DNA from 3 places in the Kitasatospora sp. NBC_01250 genome. Region 3 is predicted to be linked to each of the others. Evidence: riboswitches for the same ligand, from Rfam matches in the RefSeq annotation. Region 3 holds a riboswitch; each other region holds the start of a gene.

Region 1 (2,195 bases), 5.1 Mb from region 3:
GACGGGAGGACGGCCATGATCGTGCCGATCACCACGACGTAGGCGCCGGCCGCCAGCAGGGTGGCGTTCCAGTTGCCGAACCGGGCCTGGAGGCGCTTGCCGAGAACGACCGCGAGCACCAGGAAGAGCACCGAGCAGGCCACCATCGCCAGGTAGAGGTTGCCGCGGTCACGGATGGTGTCGGGGTGACCGATCGAGGGCGGGTTGGCCGGGTACTTGATGAACGGCACGAAGTAGATGCCGAGGAATCCGCCCAGCGCCACCAGCATCGCGAGCGGGCGCGGCCGGAGCCGGCCGGTGCGTCCCAGACAGATGGCGTAGGCGACGGCGAAGAGCGCGCCCATCGCCGCGCCGAAGAGGATCATGCCGACACCGATGCCGATGTTGGCCTGAACGGTGCGGCTGAAGATGTCCGGGCCGCCCATGTCCATGGGCAGTCCGGCAGCCTTGTCGAGGGCCCCTTGGGCGGCGTCGCGCCCGCTCTCGTAGTCGATCGCCGTCCGGATCTGCGGCTCGGCGAAGATCCGGGCGAAGACGAACGCGAGCAGGCCGGCCACTGCGCCGGCGATGACGCCGCGCAGGACGAGTCTTTTTTCCATGTCGGGTTGTTCGCTGCTTCCGGTGGTCAGTGACAGGGGAAGCCGAGGAAATGGCGGGAGTCGTGCACGAACTCGTGGATGTGCATGTCCTTGCCGAACACGGAGTAGGCGCCCTGGTCGACGCCGATGAAGTAGTAGACGGCCAGCGCGATCAGCGCGCTGACGACGAGCCAGGCGGCGGCCCTGGCCGCAGGAACGACGACCGGGACGGGCAGGGCGGTGGGCCCGGGCAGACTGGTGCTCACAGTTGAGCCTCCTTCAGGGGATCGTGCGTCCCGCTCTTCGATGGGGCAGACCGTGATGGCGTCGTATCTGACTCACGAGCCGCCCGCAGGCGCCTCGCTCACAGTGGCGCGACCGTGCTGGAGTTCCACCAGCTTCCTTACGCCATCACTACTCACCGTAGGGTAAAGGCCCGGGAAAGGGGCCGTCAATGGCCGCCGATGCTCCCGGGGCACAATGCGGGCAAGGTCACGTGGCCGGCGTCGGCCACCGGGGTGGGCGCAGCAGGTGGTCTGCGCCCACCCCTCTCATCCCACGCCGGCACCTCAGCCGGCGAGTTCCTCCCGCAGGCGGCGGGCGGCGCCGACCAGGCTCTCCAGCGAGGCCCGGGTCTCGGGCCAACCGCGGGTCTTCAGGCCGCAGTCGGGGTTGACCCAGAGCCGCTCGGCGGGGATCGCCGCGAGCCCGGCGCGCAGCAGCTCGACGGCCTCCTCGGTGCTCGGCACCCGAGGCGAGTGGATGTCCCACACGCCCGGGCCGACCTCGCGCGGGTAGCCGGCCCCGGCCAGCTCTCCGGCCACCTCCATGTGCGAGCGGGCCGCCTCCAGCGAGATGACGTCGGCGTCCAGCTCGTCGATGGCCGTCATGATCGCGCCGAACTCGGCGTAGCACATGTGGGTGTGGATCTGGGTGTCGGCCCGCACCCCGGAGGTCGCGAGCCGGAACGCGGCCGTGGCCCAGTCCAGGTAGGCGGGGCGGTCGGCGGCGCGCAGCGGCAGCTTCTCGCGCAGCGCCGGCTCGTCGACCTGGACCACGGCCGCACCGGCGGCCTCCAGGTCGCGCACCTCGTCGCGCAGGGCGAGTGCCACCTGGAACGCGGTGTCCGCGAGCGGCTGGTCGTCGCGGACGAAGGACCAGGCGAGCATGGTGACCGGGCCGGTGAGCATGCCCTTGACCGGACGGTCCGTCAGGCTCTGCGCGTAGCCGAACCAGTCGGTGGTCATCGGGTGCGGGCGGGAGATGTCGCCGGCCAGCACCGGCGGGCGCACGTAGCGGGTGCCGTAGGACTGCACCCAGCCGTGCCGGGTGGCCAGGTAGCCGGTGAGCTGCTCGGCGAAGTACTGCACCATGTCGTTGCGTTCGGGCTCGCCGTGCACCAGCACGTCCAGGCCCGCCTTCTCCTGGTAGGCGATCACCTCGCGCACCTCGGCCTCGATACGCTCGCGGTAGGCGGCCTCGTCGATCCGCCGCGCGGTCAGGTCCGCGCGGGCGACCCGCAGCTCGGTGGTCTGCGGGAACGAGCCGATGGTGGTGGTCGGCAGCAGCGGCAGGCCGAGCCGGGCGCGCTGGGCGGCGGCCCGCTGCGGGTACGCC
Region 2 (2,195 bases), 5.1 Mb from region 3:
TACGGCCTGCGCGAGGCCCGCTGGCAGCCGGTGCCCGGCGGCATGTTCCCGCTCTCGTTGCCGCAGCAGGTCCTTGAACCCGTCGCCGACCGGGTCGAACTCGCCGACCGGTTGGGCGCGGACCTGCTCGACGGCCCGGTCCGGGAGTTGAGCGAGGCGCTCGGCGCCGGGTTCGGCGTCTCGGCGCGGATCCTGCACGGCAACGTGGCCTCCGCCGTCAACGGCGCCGCCGCGGCCATCGCCCGCTCGGCCCCTCAACTGGCTCCGGGCGCGCGCGAACTGGTCGCTCAGCTGCTCGCCCGTGCGCCCCTGCAGGGCGCGGGCACCGCGGCCGACGACGGCACCGGGTTCCGCCGCCGCAGCTGCTGCCTGATCTACCGGGCCGCCCCCGACCACGCGGGCGCCCTGTGCGGGGACTGCGTCCTCACCGCACCCCCGGGCCGCCGGGGATAGCAAGAGAGTGCCTTGCCAAGAAACGATATGACGATCCGTCGGACTGCGGCGGCGCGCGAAGCCGTCCGGTGCAGAGTTTCCCGGGTCTTGACCTGTGTGGACTTGAGTCCGGTGGGAGCGGCTCACTAGCCTGGCAAGGTTGCAGCCGCCTGCTGTGACGGTGTGCCAGCAGCGAAGTCCGGTGTGAACCCGGCACTGTCCCGCAACGGTGATGTCCCCCTCGGGGGGCGAGTCCGGTCGCCTGCTGCCGTGCCACGGATTCCCGCCTCGACGGAAGGACGGCCCGCCCGGCCCGCCGTGGCCGACTCGGGTGTGCCGCCCTGTCCGCGAGCATCCCGAGGAGGATGCCTTGCCCGCTCCGGCAACCCGGTTCAGAACGATGCGCGACGCGCTGCAGCCCTCCGAGTGGGGACGCCTGAGCCTGATGGCCCTGGTGATCCTGGCCCTCAACGGCCTCGGCTGGGGCATCTTCGTGTTCGCGGTCCTGCCGCACCACTTCCACTACGACGGGCTCGGCATCGGGATGGGCGTCGCGTTCACCGCGTGGACGCTGGGTGCCCGTCATGCTTTCGACGCCGACCACATCTCCGCGATCGACAACGTCACCCGCAAGTTCATGGCGGAGGAGAAGCGCCCGCTGGGCACCGGCTTCTTCTTCGCGCTGGGCCACTCCACCATCATCTGCGTGGTGGGCATCGGCCTCACCATCGCCGCCAAGGCCGTCTTCGGCGCGGTGGTCGACCCGAACTCCAGCTACGAGACCGTCGGCGGCGTCATCGGCACGGTCACCTCGGCGAGCTTCCTCTACCTCATCGCGCTGCTCAACCTCGTCGTGCTGGCGGGCATCGCCAAGGTGTTCCGGGCCATGCGGCGCGGCACCTTCGACGAGGCCGAGCTCGAACGCCAGCTCCAGGCACGCGGGTTGATGTACCGCTTCTTCGGCCGCTTCATGCGCACGATCAAGCACACCTGGCAGATGTTCTTCGTCGGCCTGATCTTCGGCATCGGCTTCGACACCGCCACCGAGGTCGTGCTGCTCGCCGCGACGGCCTACGCCGCCACCTCCGGCCTGCCGTTCTACGCCGTCCTCGCGCTGCCGCTGCTCTTCGCCGGCGGCATGACGCTGTTCGACACCCTGGACGGCTGCTTCATGAACTTCGCCTACGGCTGGGCCTTCGCCAACCCCGTCCGCAAGGTCTACTACAACCTGGTCATCACCGGCCTGTCGATCGCCGCGGCCTTCCTGATCGGCACCATCGAGCTGCTCGGCGTGCTCACCTCCGAGCTGCACCTCAAGGGCGCCTTCTGGGACTTCATGGCGAACTTCGACATCAACAAGGCGGGCTTCGCGATCGCCGCACTGTTCGCGCTGACCTGGATCGTCGCGCTGGTCTACTGGCGCTACGGCAAGGTCGAGGCCCGTTGGAGCACCCCGGCCGGCACACCGTCGGTGGACGCCAAGGAACTGGCCTGACGGGCGCTCGCAGCGGTCAGGTGAGCACAGGAAGCTCCGCACGCCCTCGCCCCGGCCGGGCACATGGGCGCGTAGGGGAGTGGGGGAATGCCACAATGCCCGGAGTGGATATCCACTCCGGGCATTCAGCGCTGGTGGGCCTAACAGGACTTGAACCTGTGGCCTCTTCCTTATCAGGGAAGCGCTCTAACCGTCTGAGCTATAGGCCCGTGCCGCACGGAAACTTTAGCTGATCAGCTGCTGAACTCAAAAACCGTTTCCTCGATGG
Region 3 (2,195 bases):
CCTCCTCACCGGTGTTGTCCCGCAGCTCCAGGAACTCCTCGATGTCCGCGTGCCAGGTCTCCAGGTACACGCAGGCCGCGCCCTTGCGACGGCCGCCCTGGTTGACGGCGGCGACCGAGGAGTCCAGGGTGCGCAGGAACGGCACGATGCCGTTGGACTTGCCGTTGGTGCCGCGGATCAGGCTGCCGCGCGAGCGGATCCGGGAGTAGGACAGGCCGATGCCGCCGGCGTGCTTGGACAGCCGGGCGATCTGGGCGTACCGGGAGTAGATCGAGTCCAGGTTGTCCAGCGGCGAGTCCAGCAGGTAGCAGCTGGACATCTGCGGGTGCCGGGTGCCGGAGTTGAACAGGGTGGGCGAGGAGGGCAGGTAGGAGAGCGCGCTCATCAGGGCGTAGAGCTCGGCCACCTCGCGCACCGACTGCTCGTCGTCGCCGACCGCCAGGCCGCAGGCGACGCGGAGCAGGAAGTGCTGCGGGGTCTCGATCACCTTGCGGGTGATCGGGTGGCGCAGCAGGTAGCGGGACTGCACGGTGCGCAGGCCGAAGTACTCGAACCGGTCGTCGCCGCGGGTGTCGATCAGCGCGTCCAGGGCCTCGGCGTGCTTGGCCACGAAGGCGGCGGTGCTGTCGCCGATCAGGCCCTCGGTGTGGCCCACCGCGATCGAGGCGGCGAAGGACAGGGCGCCCTGGCCGATCGCCTCGTCGGCGATCTCCTGGGCGAGCAGGCGGGCGGCCAGCTTCGAGTACTGGGGGTCCTCGGCGATCATCGAGGCTGCGGCGTCCACGGCCAGCCCGCGCAGTTCGGCGAAGTCCGAACCGGCGTGACGGCCGCGCAGCGCGGCGGCGGCGACGTGGCCGGGGTCCACCTGGGGGAGGTCGGTGCTTCGGTCGGTGAGCAGCCGAAGCAGCGCGGCCCCGGGGTCGGTCTGGGCGTCGTTGGAGGCACCGCCAGGCCGGAGGCTGGGGGAAGAACCCTGTGAGGGCAGGGTAACTGAGTCAACGACGGTCAAGGCGCTCTCTCCTGTGGCGGCGGCGGACTGGCGGAGTCCGTGGCCCGCGCGCGCGGCAGGGCAGAACAGCACGCCGAAACTTTCCGGCGCGCGTCATCCACCCTGGCCTGCCCGCGAGGCCGGACGGTACAGCTGTGCATGAAGGCGTCTGCGGGGAAGCCCGGTGGCACACCGTCGGCAGGTAACCGGACTCGCGGGCACCCGTGGGCGCAGCCGCTCACCGTTGCGGGGCAGTCCCGGACTTCCACCGGATTCCCCTGCGTCGACAGCGAGAGTGAGCATACATGTAGTGGTAGCCGCTTCGAGCAACCCCATATGTAGTGTCGCGTGGAGTGGTGAAACCGACACCAGATGGCCGCAATGTCAGCTGGTGCCAGGCGCCATCTGCACGTTGTGGTCGCCGAGGTCGTCCGCCACCGAGGCCCGGCGGGAGGGGTGGACCCGGCTCAGCAGGACCAGCTTGACCCAGGGGAGGGCGTCGGTCCGGGTGGCCTGGAACTGGCTGCGGAGCACCTCGGCGGTCTGCGGCGGGAGCGCGGCCAGCGGGTCGGCTCCGGTGCCGGTGGACACCAGCCAGATCCGGTTGGTGTTGGCTGCGCAGGCGTCCGGGTCGTCGCACTCCTGGGCCGAGTAGAGGCCGGTGACGGCGGCCGACTTCTGCAGCAGGATATCCTTCGGGGCGGTCCTGACGTCGCGCAGCTCGTAGGCCATCGACATCCGCTCCTGCAGGATCCCGCTGTAGACGATGCCGTCGCCGGGCTGCTGGTCGTGCAGCATGATCCGGGTGAGCTGGTCGTAGTCCGGCTCGCCCGCAAGGTCCTGATGGGTCGCCCGGATCCCGGGCCAGGCCGTCCAGCCGAGTCCGGCGACCGCGGCGGCGACCAGCACCCAGCTGAGCAGCCGGCGCGGCAGTGCGGGGCGGGCCTCGCGGGTGAGCGGCCCGGCGATGCGGCAGACCGCGGCGGCGGCCAGCAGCGCCCAGGCTGGCAGGGTGAAGAGCAGGTAGCGGTTGAGGAAGAGGTGCAGCCAGCTTGCGGTGGCGAAGGTCACCAGCGGCGGCAGCAGCGCCCAGGCCGCGAGCAGGGCGGCGTGCCGACGGGCCGCCAGCAGCCCCAGCAGACCCACGGCCAGCACCGCGAGCCCGACGTGCCAGGACAGGAAGAGCGTGTCCGGGTAGTTCCTGAGG

What was found. A riboswitch is a leader RNA that binds a small molecule or an ion and turns the genes downstream of it on or off. The one in region 3 is predicted to bind cobalamin.
Region 1: another riboswitch for cobalamin. It lies ahead of OG500_RS02860 (CbtB domain-containing protein); the one in region 3 lies ahead of OG500_RS23930 (ribonucleoside-diphosphate reductase subunit alpha).
Region 2: another riboswitch for cobalamin. It lies ahead of OG500_RS02845 (HoxN/HupN/NixA family nickel/cobalt transporter); the one in region 3 lies ahead of OG500_RS23930 (ribonucleoside-diphosphate reductase subunit alpha).

The regions. Positions count from the first base shown of each region.
Region 1 covers NZ_CP108476.1:594,808-597,002, forward strand. Annotated here, with positions in the region: gene OG500_RS02855 (CbtA family protein) at 1-599, opposite strand, end outside; gene OG500_RS02860 (CbtB domain-containing protein) at 626-844, opposite strand; cobalamin riboswitch at 885-1,006, opposite strand; gene metE (5-methyltetrahydropteroyltriglutamate--homocysteine S-methyltransferase) at 1,148-2,195, opposite strand, start outside.
Region 2 covers NZ_CP108476.1:592,022-594,216, reverse strand. Annotated here, with positions in the region: gene OG500_RS02850 ((2Fe-2S)-binding protein) at 1-453, shown strand, start outside; cobalamin riboswitch at 576-716, shown strand; gene OG500_RS02845 (HoxN/HupN/NixA family nickel/cobalt transporter) at 803-1,927, shown strand; tRNA gene OG500_RS02840 (tRNA-Ile) at 2,060-2,136, opposite strand.
Region 3 covers NZ_CP108476.1:5,663,865-5,666,059, forward strand. Annotated here, with positions in the region: gene OG500_RS23930 (ribonucleoside-diphosphate reductase subunit alpha) at 1-907, opposite strand, end outside; cobalamin riboswitch at 1,169-1,297, opposite strand; gene OG500_RS23935 (glycosyltransferase family 39 protein) at 1,373-2,195, opposite strand, start outside.